DNA from 4 places in the Paenibacillus sp. 203 genome. Region 1 is predicted to be linked to each of the others. Evidence: riboswitches for the same ligand, from Rfam matches in the RefSeq annotation. Region 1 holds a riboswitch; each other region holds the start of a gene.
The links. A riboswitch is a leader RNA that binds a small molecule or an ion and turns the genes downstream of it on or off. The one in region 1 is predicted to bind cyclic di-AMP.
Positions count from the first base shown of each region.

Region 2: it holds a riboswitch for cyclic di-AMP, as region 1 does, so the genes downstream of both, WA407_RS25860 (C40 family peptidase) here and WA407_RS24375 (3D domain-containing protein) in region 1, are expected to answer to the same signal.
Region 3: it holds a riboswitch for cyclic di-AMP, as region 1 does, so the genes downstream of both, WA407_RS15745 (TrkH family potassium uptake protein) here and WA407_RS24375 (3D domain-containing protein) in region 1, are expected to answer to the same signal.
Region 4: it holds a riboswitch for cyclic di-AMP, as region 1 does, so the genes downstream of both, WA407_RS08280 (3D domain-containing protein) here and WA407_RS24375 (3D domain-containing protein) in region 1, are expected to answer to the same signal.

Region 1 covers NZ_JAXCHD010000016.1:80,306-84,756, reverse strand. Annotated here, with positions in the region: gene WA407_RS24385 (HD domain-containing protein) at 1-506, shown strand, start outside; gene WA407_RS24380 (TatD family hydrolase) at 549-1,319, shown strand; cyclic di-AMP (ydaO/yuaA leader) riboswitch at 1,521-1,803, shown strand; gene WA407_RS24375 (3D domain-containing protein) at 2,075-3,223, shown strand; gene rnmV (ribonuclease M5) at 3,370-3,915, shown strand; gene rsmA (16S rRNA (adenine(1518)-N(6)/adenine(1519)-N(6))-dimethyltransferase RsmA) at 3,923-4,451, shown strand, end outside.
Region 2 covers NZ_JAXCHD010000024.1:19,369-23,819, reverse strand. Annotated here, with positions in the region: gene WA407_RS25870 (M1 family metallopeptidase) at 1-1,791, shown strand, start outside; gene WA407_RS25865 (hypothetical protein) at 1,803-2,630, shown strand; cyclic di-AMP (ydaO/yuaA leader) riboswitch at 2,906-3,043, shown strand; gene WA407_RS25860 (C40 family peptidase) at 3,049-3,549, shown strand; gene WA407_RS25855 (GNAT family N-acetyltransferase) at 3,855-4,361, shown strand; gene WA407_RS25850 (4a-hydroxytetrahydrobiopterin dehydratase) at 4,440-4,451, opposite strand, start outside.
Region 3 covers NZ_JAXCHD010000006.1:172,660-177,110, forward strand. Annotated here, with positions in the region: gene WA407_RS15740 (CPBP family intramembrane glutamic endopeptidase) at 1-940, opposite strand, end outside; cyclic di-AMP (ydaO/yuaA leader) riboswitch at 1,202-1,354, shown strand; gene WA407_RS15745 (TrkH family potassium uptake protein) at 1,763-3,103, shown strand; gene WA407_RS15750 (potassium channel family protein) at 3,122-3,799, shown strand; gene WA407_RS15755 (LysR family transcriptional regulator) at 3,805-4,451, opposite strand, start outside.
Region 4 covers NZ_JAXCHD010000003.1:404,627-409,077, reverse strand. Annotated here, with positions in the region: gene WA407_RS08290 (NADH:flavin oxidoreductase/NADH oxidase) at 1-578, opposite strand, end outside; gene WA407_RS08285 (polysaccharide deacetylase family protein) at 884-1,690, shown strand; gene WA407_RS08280 (3D domain-containing protein) at 1,880-2,548, opposite strand; cyclic di-AMP (ydaO/yuaA leader) riboswitch at 2,555-2,728, opposite strand; gene WA407_RS08275 (amino acid ABC transporter ATP-binding protein) at 2,959-3,681, opposite strand; gene WA407_RS08270 (ABC transporter substrate-binding protein/permease) at 3,668-4,451, opposite strand, start outside.

The DNA.
Region 1 (4,451 bases):
TTGGATTTCTGCTGAACCCGTTGCCGGATCTGTTGAAGGGAGATCTTACAGTAGAGCAATATCTGATGCTCGACGAGTCATTAATCCAGACCGTATTTAGCCAGTGGAAACGAGAAAAGGACGAGATTTTAAGTGATTTGAGCAGCCGGTTTATGGACCGTAGATTGTATAAATATGTAGAGATTGAAAATATGGATACAGATACCATTGACAGTATTCGAGAAGCTTTGAAAGAGGCTGGTTTGCACCCTGAATATGATTTTGAAATTGATTTTCCGACAGATCTTCCTTATGATGTGTTTCGGCAGGGTGGCTCGACGGACAACCAGATTTTACTGCTTGGACGTCAGGGCGAGGTGAGTGAAATATCCGAAGTTTCGGAAATTGTGCGCTCAATAAGTGGTATTCACCGAGGGAAATATCATATGTATTTTCCCCAGAATAAATTAAACGCGGTAAAAGACAGGCTTCCTGCCGAAATAAGGAATTATTTTGTCAAAGAATAGACAACTATATAGAAATGTAAGTAAAAAAAGGAGATGTAAACCTTGGATTTATTCGACACTCATACTCACTTGGATGCGCCACAATTTGACGAAGATCGTGAAGAAGTTATAGCACGTGCTGTCGAATCAGGAGTAACGCGGATGATCAATATCGGATTTAATCGTGAGACCATTCCATCCACCATGAAATTGGCCGAGACGTATGATTTTATTTATGCGGCAGTTGGATGGCACCCACAGGATGCTATTACAATGCAGGAGGGCGATCTAGAATGGATTGCATCGTTATGCAGTCATAAAAAGGTTGTAGCCATCGGGGAGATCGGTCTGGATTATTATTGGGATACATCACCGAAGGATGTGCAGCATCGGGTGTTTCGAAATCAAATTGGTCTGGCTCGTGAGCTCAAGATGCCCATTGTTATTCATAACCGGGATGCACATGAAGATATTGTTAAGATTTTGCGCGAGGAAAAAGCGAGTGAGATTGGTGGAGTCATGCACTCCTTTTCGGGTAGCTGGGAGACAGCGAAAATGGTGCTGGATATGGGATTTCACCTTTCCTTCGGTGGTCCAATAACGTTCAAAAATGCCAAGCAGCCAAAAGAGGTGCTCGCACAGGTGCCGCTGGACCGTCTGCTCATTGAAACTGATGCTCCCTATCTGACGCCTCATCCGTTTCGTGGGAAGCGAAATGAGTCTGCACATGTGAGACTGGTAGCAGAGGCTGCAGCCCAAATCAAAGGGATTACAGTGGAGGAATTAGTGTCAATAACGACCCGAAATGCCCTGGAACGATTTGACATTCAATGAAAAAGTGAAGAAATCGATCAAAATAAAGAGATAGACGAAGCTAATCATGAATTTGTTGCAGGAAACTCGAGAATATTACAATATTTTAACCGAATATTTTAAAAAATGTACTTGAAACCTGCTTTACAACATGCATAGAAACAGGATATCATCTTTTCAGTGAATTGTTGTTTGAATGTAAACATCAACAAGTCATTTCATGAACCAGTCTCGCTGAGTCCCTTTTACAGGGAACGGGGGAACCGATATGGCTTACAGTAGGTCCGGCGTATGTGCAAGAAGGGAACGTCTCTTCCGCCAGCCGGCTCGACCTAAATTCTTTTCCCGGATGGGATTGAACAGGTGGAGGAGCCGTATTTCGATTTCTTTCTGGGTCTTCGGGGTGAATGTGAAGGCGACCGCCATGAGCGGTTGACCCAAGCTAGGGCGACTCTCTACGTCCGAACCCGACAGCTAACCCCGTAAGCGTAACAAGAGAGAAGCCATCTCGTGCATGAGTTTTCCCGCATATTCACACATGCCGGAAGCCACGAAAGAGCTCTCTAGTCTCTTTCTCTGGCTTTTTTTGTTGTGAATAAAAGAAAATCTGTCATCATACTGTGGTTAAACAGGGGAGGACAGCATGCCGCGAAGACGGGTACATGGTGCAGGACAGTCGTAATTTGGGCTTGTCTTGTAGAAAATCTGTTATAGTCACGTCAAATCTCAACTATGTCTTACTCCAGACGGCGGGCTATGTAAGGAGGACGGAGGAAATGGGCATTTTCCAGAAAAAGGATACCCATGAGTCACGCTCATCCAGCATGTCTTACGTATTGCGTTGGAAGCAAGAGAATGTGCGCCAGGCTGCTTTGGTTGCTATTTTTCTAATCGCGCTAACGATTATGATTTCAATTCTGATGTACACGCAATCTAAAAAACAAGTCTTTTTTGTCATCGATGGCAAGGCGTCTGCGGTAGAAACCCGGGAATCCAAGCTTCAAGATTTGCTGAGCGAGCATTCCATTTCACTTCAGCCGCATGATACAGTTTCCATGCCGCTAAATGGAGCAATACAGGATGGCGATCGCGTAGTCATTAAACGTGCCAATCAGGTTAAAGTATCTTCAGGCAATGAGACGAAAAAGCTGTACACAACAGAAAATACAGTAGAAGGTGCCATTCGTACCTCGGGCTATAAATTATCATCAACGGATAAAGTTTATCCTGCGTTGGATGCCTCTGTTTCGTCTAACATGGACATAAAAATCGTCCGTGTGAAGAAACAGCAGGTCGAACAGAAAAAACAGGTGCCTTATCAGGTCATCAAAACGGCCGATCCGAGTCTTTATAAAGGCGATAATCGGGTCATTCAAAGCGGCAAATCGGGTGTGGTCGTCCAGCACGTTCAAAAGGTATATCATGATGGAAAGTTGGTATCCAAACAGCTGGTTAACAAGGAAGTTGCACAGAACCGTGTGGATAAAGTCATTGCGGTAGGAACGAAGAAAAAACCGGTCGTTCTTGCTGCTTCCGTCGGTCCCAATGATGCGGTTAAGGCAACAACGGTTAGTTCGGGCAGTGCTGTCCGTAAAGCAGGCGTAAATTTTAAATATAGCAAAGTTTTACAAAATGTCTCCATGACGGCGTATTCCTCACAGGAGCCAGGTATCGGTACACGTACTGCATCCGGCGCACGTGTCACGGAAGGACGCACCATCGCGGTCGATCCGAGTATAATTCCAATCGGCTGGTGGGTGTACATCGAAGGGGTGGGCTTCCGTCGTGCGGAGGATACCGGTGGCGCGATTAAAGGCCACAAAATCGATGTGTATTATGAGAGTTTGAGCCGAGCCAACCAATTTGGTCGTAAGCACGGTAAAACCGTATATGTTATCGGACCGGTAAAGCCTGAAATCAACTAAAACAGGTTGTGTATGTTGAGGGCAATGCGATAGTATTAACAACATAGTTATGCCATGCTAAGAAGAGGATATCCTCTTCTTATTTTGTTTTCAAAAGCAGGGAAAGATAAATATAGCTTGCTGTGTAGCAGTGGAGGGAAACGCAAATGATCAAGGAAGTGATCGTGGTAGAGGGCCGGGATGATACGGTGGCCATTCGCCGCGCTGTTGAAGCGGATACGATAGAAACTGGCGGCTCCGCCATTAATAAAATGACGCTGCGTAAAATTGCATTGGCGCAGGAGCGGCGGGGGGTCATCATTTTAACCGATCCCGATCATGCAGGGGAGCGCATCCGTAAGATTATCGCTTCCAAGGTACCCGGCTGCAAGCAGGCCTTTATACCCGAGGCAGAAGCGACGCGTAAAGGAGATATTGGCGTGGAGAATGCCTCACCAGAAGCGATCAGACACGCTCTTGCACGGGTCCATACGACAGTGGAAGGCGCCGACCCGCTGATTGAGTGGGCGGACCTGATTGATGCTGGACTCATCACCCATCCCAATGCTGCTGCACGCCGTATGGCCTTAGGGAATGTGCTGGGTATTGGTTATTGTAACGGAAAGCAGCTACATAAACGGCTCTCTGTATTTCAGATCAGCCGCGAGGAATTTGCCGGGGCGCTGGCACAAATTGAAAGTGAAGGATTGTGATGTCCGTATGACAGGGATTCAAGATATAGCAACACCGCGGCGTACGAAGGAAATTATTCAACGGCACGGTTTTTCGTTCAAAAAGAGTTTGGGACAAAATTTCCTGATTGATCAAAATATTCTCAATAAGATTGTAAATGCTGCTGGATTGGATGAGACGAAGGGTGCACTTGAGATCGGTCCTGGGATTGGCGCTTTGACCGAGAAGCTGGCTCAATCGGCCAAGGCAGTTACCGCTGTCGAGATTGACCAGCGGCTGCTGCCAATTCTCGAAGAGGTGTTGGCCCCTTACGAGCATGTGAAGGTACGTCATGGAGACGTGCTGAAGCTGGATTTGCGAGAGGTGTTCGCAGCCGATTTTGCAGACGTGAGTAAAGTAAGTGTCGTGGCTAATCTGCCGTACTATGTTACCACACCGATTCTGATGAGGCTGCTGGAGGACAAGCTCCCTCTGGAGAATATCGTCGTTATGATCCAAAAAGAAGTGGCTGAGCGCATGGCTGCGTCTCCTGGAACGAAGGATTACGGCAGTCTGA
Region 2 (4,451 bases), on a different contig from region 1:
GCTACAGAAATCCTCAGCAAGAGGGTGGTAGAGTACCACATTGATGTGTCTCTGGAAAAAGGACAGGTTTTGCGAGGCACTGAGACACTGACCTGGAAGCATCCGGGCAAGAAAACCGTGAATGATCTGTATCTTCATCTATACCCGAATGCCTTCTCTTCCATGGAAACTACCTTTATGAAGGAATCCGGTGGAAAGCTGCGCGGAGACACCATGCCCAAAGACGGCTTTGGCTCCATGACGCTGACTGAACTAAAAACAGAAGACGGTTTATCTCTCATGCACCGCATCCAATATGTGCAGCCAGATGACGGTAACGCAGGCGACCGTTCGCTCGTGAAGGTGCGTCTACCCAAGCCGGTACGAGGTGGCGAAGAAATCACATTATATATGAAGTTTGAGGTAAAACTGCCCGCCATCTTCGCTCGTATGGGTGCGACAGATGATTTTGTAATGGCAGGGCAATGGTTCCCGAAGCTCAGCGTCTACGAGACTGAAGGACAGCGTGGACGCGCCGAGGAGGGCTGGAACCTCCACCAGTATCATGGTAACTCCGAGTTTTATGCCGATTTTGGAATTTACAGCGTACGGATTCGGGTGCCTGAAACTCATATCGTAGCAGCGACCGGATTTCCCACCCGTGGTGCCGTCCGACAGAACGGCCAAAAAATATATCAATTTTATGCCGATGATGTACACGATTTTGCCTGGTCCGCTTCACCCAACTTTGTAACCGTAGAAGAACCCTTTTCTTCTGCTGAAGTCCCTGGTGTCAAAATCAAGCTCTACCTTGACCCGTCGCACAAGGAGCTCAAAGGGCGCTATATGAGCGCAGCGAAGGCCGCCCTTTCGTACTACAGCAAATGGTACGGGCCTTATCCATATTCCACCCTATCCATCGTGGTTCCACCCAAATCAGGCAATGGAGCCGGCGGTATGGAGTATCCGACACTCATCACGGCCGCTGCTGCGGGTAATCTGAATCCTGGCTATAGTCTGGAACGGACATTAGTTCATGAGATTGGACATCAATATTTCTACGGAATGGTAGCCAATAATGAATTTGAGGAGCCGTGGCTGGATGAAGGCTTCACCTCCTATGCAGAGGAGCGGCTTATGGAGCAAGAATATGGGCTTACCCCCAACCTGCCATTACAATCGGGACAGGTAGCTTCCCCACAGCCGCTAAACCGTGAGTCATGGAAGTATGGCTCAGCTGCTGAGTATGCGCAAAATGCCTACTCTCGAGGCAAGCTGGTACTACGGGGCATTGAACGTCAGGTGGGTATGAAAAAAATGGATCGCATTATGCGGACCTACGTCCAGACGTACCGATTTAAGCATCCGTCCTCAATGGATTTTCAACGTATCGTGGAGAGAGTCACCGGACGCTCATGGAGCCACTATTTTGAACAGTATGTATATGACGGCCAGATGGCGGACTTTTCAGTGGATCACATCACAAACCACAAGCTGGAGAATGGATATGAAGCAGTCGTGACGGTCAGCAAAAAAGGGGCGGATTATCCCAAGATCCCTGTCCAATTTACCTTCAAGGATGGTACCACGATATTCAAGGCTTGGGACGGCGCGGGCAAAAGCACAACTTTTCGGATCAAAAGTACTTCTCCCGTTTCCTATGTAACCCTTGATCCCCTATATACCATTGCACTGGAGAACAAGCATATTAACAATAGCCTAAAGGCCGAATTGGACGAAAAGCAACAAACCCGTTGGAGTGTTAGTGTAACCAAGCTGTTGGAGACACTGCTTGGAAGTCTGTCATGGTGAGGTGTCTATAGATGCGGACTGTTATAAAAGAGGGCTGGGCGCTGGTGCGCATACGATTCTATATCGTTATCATTTTATTTCTGTATCGACTACTGTGGGGGGTGTTTCTCTATCGGCTGGTGCAGTCTGCCGTTATCCCGCTATTGCTCCGTTATCCTGATCAGGGTCAAAACGAACTGGGACAGACCTTATTTTGGATGGAGAGTCAGATTGCTCTGATGGACAGCCGGGAAGTACATGTGTATTTGTGGATACTACTAGGGGCGACTGTACTACGCATACTGATCACTCCCTTCATTAGAGCCGGAATATATCAAAGTCTGCATACCGATGCGACTGAACCGCAAAGCCTGTCCTTTTTCAAGGGTATGAAACGCCATGGCATGTCGTCGCTGTTGTATTACACCATCGAGTTGGGACTGCTGCTGCTTCCCGCCTTTTGGGTAGTACCGAGACTCTACCCTATTGTAGCAGGAGCACTTCAATCTTCCTCTTATCTGCTGCATTTATTGCCCTATGTCATTGGATGGATGGCATACGGATGGTTCATTCGGCAGTGCATCCTGTATATGCAACTGGGTACTGTCGGTGGTCACGCCATACTATCGTCCCTGCTCGCCTTCTTTCGCCAGCTCCTCCCAGCTGTCGGTATATCCCTTTTGCTCGGTGCTTGTGTGCTGCTGGTCTTCGGTCTATTTGGCACCGTGGCGATGATTTGGACTGGCATGCTGGCGCTCATTCTCCAGCAATCGTATCATTTTGTTACTAGTCTGGTCAGGCTGTGGCATATCAGTTCGCAGTACAGACTATGGCATACCGATATCTCTAGTAGAAGCTAAGCCCTGCCTTTATGTTTTTTACTTCATTTCCGTCTGTCGAAAAACATGATTCATACCCGCGCAAACGACACATAACTGAATACTGTTAACAAGATCTGTTCCTGGGACATTAGGAGCAGATTTTTTTTGTAACTTTTTGCAATGAAACATTTGCCAAAGCCAGCCGTCTTTGTTACAATAATCGCAGTGAACTGATAGTAACAACTTTGTAATCTTTATTGTAACCTTTATCTCAAAAATAACGTTATTGTGAATACTGCTCTCCAAGGTGCACATCTTAAGTTAAGCCTAATTCCTGGCACCTAGGAAGCGGGGGAACCAGTTTGGGTGAATTGATCTCGCAACAGAGTGGTCATAGGGGAACCTTCTACCGAATCCTTAAGCTAACCTCGCAGGCATTGGAAGGGGTATATTTTTTTTGAAGAAGAAGCTAACGATCGCAGCTATGGGTCTTGCCATTGCCTTTACATCTTTTACATTCGGTGGCGGCAGTGCATATGCAGACTCTAAGATGGACCAGGTCATCCAAGATGCCAAAGGAACGAACTACAGAAGCGGAGGCACTACACTCGAGGGATTCGATTGCTCCGGCTTCACAATGTACGTATACAACAAACTGGGAATTAAACTTCCGCATCAATCCGGATCACAATTCAAAATGGGATCTTCTGTATCCCGCGATGAAATGAGACCTGGGGACCTGGTGTTCTTCAACACCACAGGAAGAGGCATTTCCCATGTAGGTATCTTCGTAGGTGAGGGGAAATTTGCCCACTCCTCGACTTCACGTGGTGTAGTAGTTAGCTCACTGAACGAAAATTATTACGCTAACCGCTATGTCGGTGCAAAAAGAATTATGAGCACAGACGCTTACCATTCTGTAGCTTCAGACATTCCTGATGACGATAACGTAGAATAACTAACGCACAGCAAGCTAACCCTAGCCGCAATTTGATTCTGGCCGGAATCGAATTGCGGTTTTTTATGTCCACAACATCAGCAATTATTATCTTTACTGACGAACTGAGACCTCAAAAGGTTTCAATTGTAGCGAACATCGTCGGTTTTACCGTCACCGCTGGGGGAGCATATGAGCAGTAATTCCTTCTTATTGAATGTATACCCGACTTAGGTATGAAATAAACACGCTTGCCATTCCTCTGCAACTTGTCTACAATCTGTTGTTAATGATTGAAGTACCTGTGTAAAAGGAGGATGGAACACATGCCGGCCTCAATATCCAACTATCGGATCGTACCGATGGACGAGCATCAAGCCGCTGCAATCTGTGAGTGGCACTATGATCCACCTTATAACATATACGGTTGGCTCCCCTGGGAACAAATGAAGGCGCTTGAAGTCGAATTTGGAAGTCCCACGCTTCGCCAAGAGCAATATGTTGCCGTACTGGATAAAGAGAACAAACTGACGGGATTTGCTCAATATTTTCCTATGATCGGTGTGACCCGGCTAGGTCTTGGAATGCATCCTGACAGATGCGGACATGGCAAAGGCTCTGATTTTGTCCGTGCCATTGCAGAGGAAGCTCAACGACGCAACCCGAAGAATGAAATTGATCTAGAGGTGCTCACTTGGAATGGGCGCGCTATCCGGGCCTATAAGGCGGCTGGATTTGAGCTTACAGATACCTATGAACGCCAGACTCCTGATGGCAAAAAACCATTTTATTGTATGGTATATCGTCCCGAGCACCCAACCCAGATTCTATGATAAAAGCGCCTTCGGCATACAACCACAATGTTGTATAGCGAAGGCGCTTTTATCATCATACGACAGATCATTACAAGCTCAATGACTGCT
Region 3 (4,451 bases), on a different contig from region 1:
ATAAAGGCAGCATGTTCATGGTCCCAGCTATACTAGCAATAAAGTATACAACGGATAGAACAATGCCGCGTACAAATGAAGTATGTCGTCGGGTGAGTGACGCATACACAATGGCAAGTACACCCAGTACAAAGCTAAATAGGGCATAACCCGCATAGGTCATCAAATTCGCCCAAAATGTTTGCTTTTCGATATAATCGGTATAGGACGACGGGGCCGAAAAGCTTTGGGTGAAGGAGCGAACATCACCGTCTTCAAAAGTAAAAGCCAGTGTAAGTACCGAGGCGCCGATTTTTTTATCGTCTACGGTATACTTTAATCCGCCTTCTTGTTCAGTGGTCGCAAGCTTCAAATCCGACGGCTTAAAGCCAAAGCGCTTGACCCATACTGCGGCCGCCTGCTCCTTGGCTTCGAGCGTCATGCCGTCCTCAGCCACACGTACAAGCCTGTTACGTGCTTGTTCATCCGTAGAAATATCAGCCTGTGTGTAATTGGTGCTGGAGGTGATCCGTTTAAAGCTAACGACCTTGCCAGTGGATAAATCCACATGAATTTGCAGTTTACTCTTCGCTGAGGATTCAGGCAGATCGACCCGAAAGGTTTCGTAAGGGTAACTTTTTTTCCATGTACGGTCGTACTGTTGAAGTAGTTTTTCTCTAGATAAATAACCGTACAAATCTGTTTCGGCCTGATAGGTCACGACAGGCTCCTCAGGCTGTGATTCAGTATAGCCCAGCTCGGAGCGGGCGAAGTCCAATGCGTGTATGACCGCTTCTTGTTTGCTGATGACCTTTGCGTTCATTACTGATTCTGGACTCGGATTGCTAAGCGAGGGAATAAGCAATTGAAAGATAAAAAAGCAAATCAGGCCAATCCCGCCCAGCAAGCCTAATTTTTTGAAGTTGGCCGTGAGCACGACCGGTTTCCCGATAGGATTCATGAGTTTCCTCCTTAATCTGTAAATAAGAACATCCATTAAAGATATCATACTGCACAGGTTCGCGCCAACAGACAAGCGATATTCATGAAAATAGAGTGAAAGCACTTTAAAGTTCCAATAAAATTAGATAAGCTGCGATTAAACGATGCCCATTCGCAAAATAAAGCCAATTTCACGTTTTTTCGGCGAAATCGGTTTTGTGATCTGGATATAGAAGGATTATAATCTTGAGGCAATGCCTATGAAATACATAGGTAATGATATACAGTTGAGCCGAATTTCTATGGGAAAACGGGGGAACCATGTTACTGGGGTGAATTTTACAACCGATCCTGCTGGATCGGAAGTGTAAATAGGGCATACTGTGCTGCCCGAATCCGTCAGCTAACCTCGTAGGCTATGAGCAGGAACCAAGTCAGGCACTCGGTTTTCCGGTGTCTTTTTTTGTGCGTATAAAAGTGTTTGGATTGGTTAGACCGCTGCGGGTGCAGATTATTCTTCCGATTGCTGTTATCCCCGGATTTTTTTATTGTATACCCCCTTTAATGGTTAAAATCCGGAGATAAAGGCAAACGCTTCGCTTCTTCAGAACAATTCTGCCCCCTTCGCTACTGCCCGCCAATAGCACAGGGGGCCGAGTAGTGCTTGACATGCATTCTTCCTGTATTCAGGGAATGCTAATTATAGTTAACTAAGGTTTGGAAAAATCAAAAAATTCAGGGGCAACGACGATCGAAAGATCAAATGGAACGCGTAGCGAGCTTACACCGTATTAAATCACTGATTTATAGTTTTAAGGATTAGGAGAGAAGTGATGAATAGATGAATCCCAATGCAAGCTGGCTTCGGCTTTCTCCACCGCAGATATTCGTTGCGGGCTTTGCCATTATCATTCTAATAGGTAGCTTATTGTTAATGCTGCCGATCTCCAATACAACAGGAAAGCCACTTGCGTTTATAGACGCTTTGTTTACTGCCGCGTCCGCGACGTGTGTAACAGGGCTTGTCGTTAAGGATACAGGGACCTTTTTCACAACCTTTGGTCAAGTCGTCATCGCTGCACTCATTCAGATTGGCGGTCTCGGCTTTATGACTATGGCTACCTTGATCGCGCTGGTGTTCAAACGTCGGATTTCCTTGCGGGAGCGCCTCATTTTGCAGGAAGCGATGAATCAGACTTCTGTAGAGGGAATTGTCGGGTTAATCCGTAAGGTATTGCTGTACTCACTGGTTATTGAAGGCGTATGCGCTACGATATTCTCGGTTCGCTGGTCCTTTGATATGCCCGTAGGCAGGGCGATTTATTTTGGAATCTGGCATGCCATCTCCATGTTTAACAATGCTGGTTTTGATTTATTCGGTGAATTTCGCAGCTTGACAGGTTATGTATATGATCCGATTGTTAATTTTACCGCAATGTTTCTAATTATTTCTGGCGGCATTGGTTTTGTAGTGATGTCAGACCTGGCAGAATATCGCAAGCGCAAGAGACTGTCCTTGCATACCAAGGTGGTACTCAGCATGACGGGCGCAATGATTGTAGTCGGCACGCTCGTGATTTTTGTATTTGAGTTTACGAATCCAAGGACTCTTGGCTCGCTTGATTGGGGTGGTAAGCTACTGGGATCTTTATTCCAGTCCGTTACTCCCCGTACCGCAGGTGCCAATACGCTGGACATCGCAGGCTTGCGGCAGGCTACGCAGTTTTTTATCATCATACTCATGTTTATTGGGGCTTCTCCTGGTTCCACTGGAGGCGGGATTAAGACCACAACATTCGCCCTGCTCATTGGAGCGGTGATTTCGATGCTGCGGGGGCGGGAAGATATTGTACTGTTCAAGTACCGACTTGCGCAGGGACGAATTTACAAGGCTTTGACCATTACACTGCTGGGGTTGCTGTTCGTGATCGGGGTGACCATGATTTTGTCGGCAACCGAAGATCATCATTTTCTGATGATCTTGTTTGAGACGGTGTCTGCGTTTGGTACGGTGGGGCTGTCGATGGGGCTTACACCTGATTTGACAGTCATAGGAAAGTTGGTGATTACCCTGACGATGTTTGCAGGTAGACTGGGGCCACTCACGCTAGCTTATGCACTGGGGCCGAAAAAGGGTAAAGAATTGTATCGTCATCCGGAAGGCAAAATGATTATAGGATAAGGGAGTTTTCGAGTAGATATGAAAACGCAGCAGTTTGTAGTTATTGGCTTGGGGCGGTTCGGCTCAAGCCTGGCTTTGCAATTGGTTGATATGGGGTGCGAGGTGCTAGGCATTGACCGGAATGAGGATGTTGTGGACAGTATGAGTGAGATGTTGACACATACTGTCGTGGCGGACGCTACCGATGAAGATTCGTTGCGATCACTGGGCATCCGTAATTTCGATTGTGGCATTGTTGCTATTGGTGATGACATTCAGGTAAGCATCCTCACCGCCATTTTGCTGAAGGAGCTGGGTGTGAAAAAAGTTGTAGCCAAAGCCATATCTGTGCTGCACGGGCGTGCGTTAGAAAAGCTCGGTGTGGACCGGATTATTTATCCAGAACGGGATATGGGTATCCGGGTGGCTCACCAGCTAGTCACGCCTAATTTGCTCGATTATTTGGAGTTGTCTAAGGAATACAGTATTGTGGAACTCAATGTACCTGCATGTCTGAATGGCAAAACGCTAGCAGAGCTAAATGCCCGTACCCGCTTTGGTTGTAGCGTCGTGGCGCTTCATACAGCGAACGGTATCCTGATCGCACCGACGGCTATGGATCGGCTAAAAGCAGACGATATCATGGTCATCATCGGCTCGAATGACAATATCGGTCGCTTTGAGGATGAGGTTGTTAATGTTAATGAAGAGGATTAAACCCTCTACACCATACGGTAGCCTGCAAACGACGCACGTGTCTCGCTAATCCAGCGTCGTGCTGTCGGACCGAGATCGGTCGTCTCCGAGTAAATGAGGGAGGTCGTTCGGCGTGTCTCCTTCAAATCGGGCAAGTATAATGCAGTGAGTCCATTATCCCGTAATAGTTCGCTACGCAAATAGGATTTGGGCAGCAAGGCAGAAGCCTTACAGGTTGGAAGCAGGCGTACAATTGCCTCGAAGGAGTCGATTTCCATACGGATATCCGGCATGATGCCGCTGCGCTGGAACAAGTCATCCGTCAGACTGCGGTACCAGGTTCCTTTGGAGAAAATAATCATCGGCAATCCTTGCAGATCTTTCATCGAGGCCGTTCCTGTCTTGACGGTTAATTCATGTCCAATGGGAACAACGAGCTCCAAATGATCATCAAATAGCGGAATGCAACGCAGTCCGGCTTCATGAATGGCAGACCCGACAATACCGGCGTCTGCTTTTTTGTCACGTACAAAGGCGACGATTTCATGAGTTTTACCGGTGAGCAGCTTTAGCTCGGTTTGAGGATGCTTGCTCATGAAAGCTTCGACGAGGGTAGGCAGCGTCGTTTGGAGTGTCGTGAGACTAGCCCCGAGTGTAAGCATACTCTGGGCTT
Region 4 (4,451 bases), on a different contig from region 1:
CCGAACAGTGACAAATCCTGTCCATATTCATCTTCTCTGGTATTTGTTAAAGGCGAATGAAATTGATGAATCAGATAGCCGTGAGCGCCATGTATCTCAACCGTATCAAAACCGGCTTCAACCGCGCGGCGCGCGCCTTCTTTGTATGCCTGAACCAGTTCCCTGACTTCAGCTGTCTTTAAGGCGTGCGGCTTTTTAAAGCGTTCGCTAAAAGGAATCGTGGACGGACCCACAGGTTGCTCAGCATCTTCAGCCTTGCGTCCAGCGTGGCCTAGTTGAATACCAATCTTGGCACCATACTTGTGGACTTCCTCTACAATCTTACGATATGCAGAAATATGTTCGTCACTCCAAATACCCAAATCACGATCCGTAATACGTCCATCTGGATGGACCGCTGTCATTTCCACAATAATAAGTCCAGTGCCTCCTACTGCCCGGCTCACATAATGGACATGATGCCAATCCGTTGGATTTCCGTCCTTGGCCTCCACGCTGTATTGGCACATCGGGGGCATGACAATCCGATTTTTTAAAGAAAGCCCCTTTAATTGATAAGGAGTAAACAAGTCGGTCACTTTTATCCATCCTTCCTTCAATTCCATGTCTGTATAATTATGAATTGCATCCCCATTATACACCAGCTGTCACAGTATACCGAATTCGTTGTAAGGCTAAAACTTGCGAAAATGCTCCTGTTTTCGGTCATGTTTAAGAGAATATGTACGTTTAGCTCCATCATCTTCATTGATAATCGTTTCATCGTGGGCTTCTTTCCAGTCGTTTATGAGCCGAACTTGGTTACCAGCATATTTTTAATAGGACAGGTACATAATAGTCGAGAGCACCACTAGGTACCACTGCACGGAAAGGGGGGATACATATGCCGTACAGGGGAGTGTTGCCATGCTTGGCACTGTTACTAGCATTCTCAAGTTTACCCGTTCACGCGGATGCGCCTCCCAACACCGGAACGCCCCATCCCAAGGAAGCAGCTGTTGCTTCTTCTGTACATCAGAGCACAGATCAAGCAACTCCTACATTAGCAATGCTGCGAAAAAAACATGCGGACATTTTTAAAATGTGCGGCCCACACACCCGCCAAATTGCCCTAACCTTTGATGATGTGCCCGATTCTAGGTATACGCCGCAGGTTTTGGACGTATTACACGCCAATGGCATCAAAGCCACCTTTTTCATCGTCGGTCACCGTGCGGAAAAGCATCCGGGGATCATACGCCGTATTATCCGTGAAGGCCATGCTATAGGAAACCATTCCTATACTCATCCGGATTTTAGGAAGGCCACACCAGAACGCTTTCGCAACCAGATTACAAAAACAGAACGTATTTTACAAGCCAGCGCAGGTTTTCGCCCCAAGTTGATTCGTCCACCCTACGGTGAAATCACGGAGCCTCAAATCCAATGGGCACGTCGTCATGGCTATATGATTGTCAATTGGAATGTAGACTCTCTCGATTGGAAGGGATTAAGTAAAACACAAATTCAACGCAATGTGATCCCAGCTACCGGGCCTGGCTCTATTATTTTAATGCACGCAGGTGGAGGTCAAAGTTCCAACTTGCAAGGCACTGTCCAAGCTCTGCCGGGTCTAATTCACTCTCTAAAAGCTAAGGACTACAAATTTGTGACAGTCCCCCGGCTACTCCACACATCGGAACGGAAATAACCATATGTTTATGATTGAGCTACAGCTAAAGCAACGTAAAAAAGCTGTCTTACCAGCAGAAGTTTTCTGCTCGTCAAGACAGCTTTTTTTTATGGATAAGACCTGCGACCTAGTTATATGCGGTAGGATACAGGTATTAAGTTTACATAATATATATTATGTTTAATTAAACCGTATATACGTACAATGCTATTTATCAATAACGTACAGCTTCACATTTTGAAATCCAAAGTCGTTCACAAATGATTTGTTGCCAGGAATAAAGATATCAATCCGCTTTCCTGTAATGGCGCTACCCTGATCGCGAGCGACAGCTACAAAAGAATGATCCGGCAAACCTGGGTGGGAATAGCCTGTAACCAGCACTTTCGTGCCCATCGGAATGACGTTCGGGTCTACCGCAATTGTACCTAGTTTAAGCGGATTGCCGTAGTAGTCCACTGCTCCCCATTTACCATTCTCGTCGGCTGCGGCAGAATACGCTGAAGCCTTAACGTCAACTATTTTGCTATAGTTGAATGTTTTGCCCCACGCTTCAATCGTTGGCCCCTCATTCGCTGGTGCTTTCTCCGTAAGAAGCTGCGGCTTCGAATCCGAAGCTGCCTTCACACTTTTTTCACCAGGTACCTTAATTTGCAGACCTGCATATATATTGTTGGAAGCAATGTTTGGGTTCGCCTTCGTTAGCTCGTCTACCGATACTCCATAACGTTGAGCAAGCAAAAAGAAGGTATCGCCCTCTTTGGCAGTGTGAAGCGAAGCAGCATCCGCTACTCCAGCTGTCTGTGCCAGCCCTGCAATAGCTGCGGCAAGCACCGCAAATTTCATCGTTTTACCAATATGTTTTAGATGTTTCAAAGATATGTACCTCCTCTGTTATGCCTGCGAAGTTAGCTGTCGGATTCGGACTCAGGAGAAGCCCTATGCTTGTGCAATTCACCCCTAGGCATATTCCACATCGTCTTATGACGTATCGGAATGACTGCCGTTGTTACGTCCCCCGCACTTCCCATAGTTTAGACCCAGCATTCAGCGTTTGTCATAACCGTATGCTGTCCCGGTAAGTTTTGGCTTACTGCATAATATCACAATTTTGTAACCTTATCCGCATGAAAATGTTGGGAACCTTGAACATCATACTACACTCGTTACAATTTTGTCATCTACAAATCGATATTTGTTACGAAAATATAGGGAAATGGTGACAAAAAGAAAAAAAGCCCTCCGTCAAACGGAGGGCTTTTTTTATAGATTATATCAGCACTTCCTTACAATACTTTGGCAAGAAAATCACGGGTGCGATCATGGCTTGGAGTGCCAAATACCTGCTCTGGTGTACCTTGCTCCACAATTTGACCGTTATCCATAAAGATAATTCGATCGCCTACCTCGCGGGCAAAGCCCATTTCATGCGTCACGATTACCATTGTCATCCCGCCTTCGGCGAGCTTCTTCATTACATCCAGAACCTCTCCAACCATTTCAGGGTCCAATGCAGAAGTCGGCTCATCGAACAGCATTACATGCGGCTGCATGGCCAAAGCACGTGCAATCGCAATACGTTGCTTCTGTCCTCCGGATAGCTGGTTCGGATAGGTATTCTTCTTATCCTCAAGCCCTACGGTACGCAAGAGTTCTAGCGAAATTTTTTCCGCTTCCTTCCCTGACTGTCTTTTAACCTGTGTTGGGGCAAGTGTCAGGTTCTGCAACACTGTTTTATGCGGGAAAAGATTAAAATGCTGGAACACCATCCCCATCTTCTCCCGGGTTACATTAATATTATGGCCACGAGCTGTAATCGGCTCGCCCTCAAATAAAATCTCCCCGTCCGTAGGCTGTTCCAACAGATTCATACAACGCAAAAACGTACTCTTCCCCGAACCACTGGGGCCGATGATGACGACGACTTCACCTTTGGCGATATCTATATCAATGCCTTTTAAAATTTCATTCTTACCGAACGATTTACGCAGTTGTTTAACGGTGATCACTGGCTCTCAACTTCCTTTCCCATAAACCCAGCAGCTTAGACAAGCTGAATGTCATTACAAAATAAATAGCGGCTGCGATTATGAACGGACTTAATCCTTCGTAGGTAATGTTCTTAATGACCTGGGCCTGATACATAATATCCACCATCCCAATGGTCGAAATAATGGATGATTCTTTAATGATCGTAATAAACTCATTACCGATAGCAGGCAAAATAGATTTAAACGCTTGCGGCAAAATGACATGACGCATAGCTTTGCCTCTCCCCATCCCGAGCGAGCGGGCAGCTTCCATCTGTCCACGGTCCACTGCCTGGATACCTGCACGGAAAATTTCAGCCAGATACGCCGAGCTATTCAGAGACAATGTGATTATGCCAGACTGAAGTGGCGTAAAGTTGACACCCAGCGTCAAAGCAACCCCGTAATGAATGATCATAAGTTGCACCAGCATAGGTGTGCCACGCAGGATCTCTACATAAGTGGTACCTAACCATTCAATGATACGTACTCCACTCATTCGCAGCAAGGATATGATTAGACCAATGATAAATCCGAACAATACTCCGAGCGCAGACAGCAACAGAGTGTAGCCGATACCCGTAGCGTATAAACTGCGGTATTTCCAAAAAATATCTACGATGTTATTAGAAGAAACCTGTCGATCTGCTGAGAGTGCACTTGCCTCCGTGGAAAACTTCTCAATCGACCCGTCCGCTTTTAGGCGAGCCAACGTTTTATTTACAGAGGCAAGCAATTCTGCGTTCCCC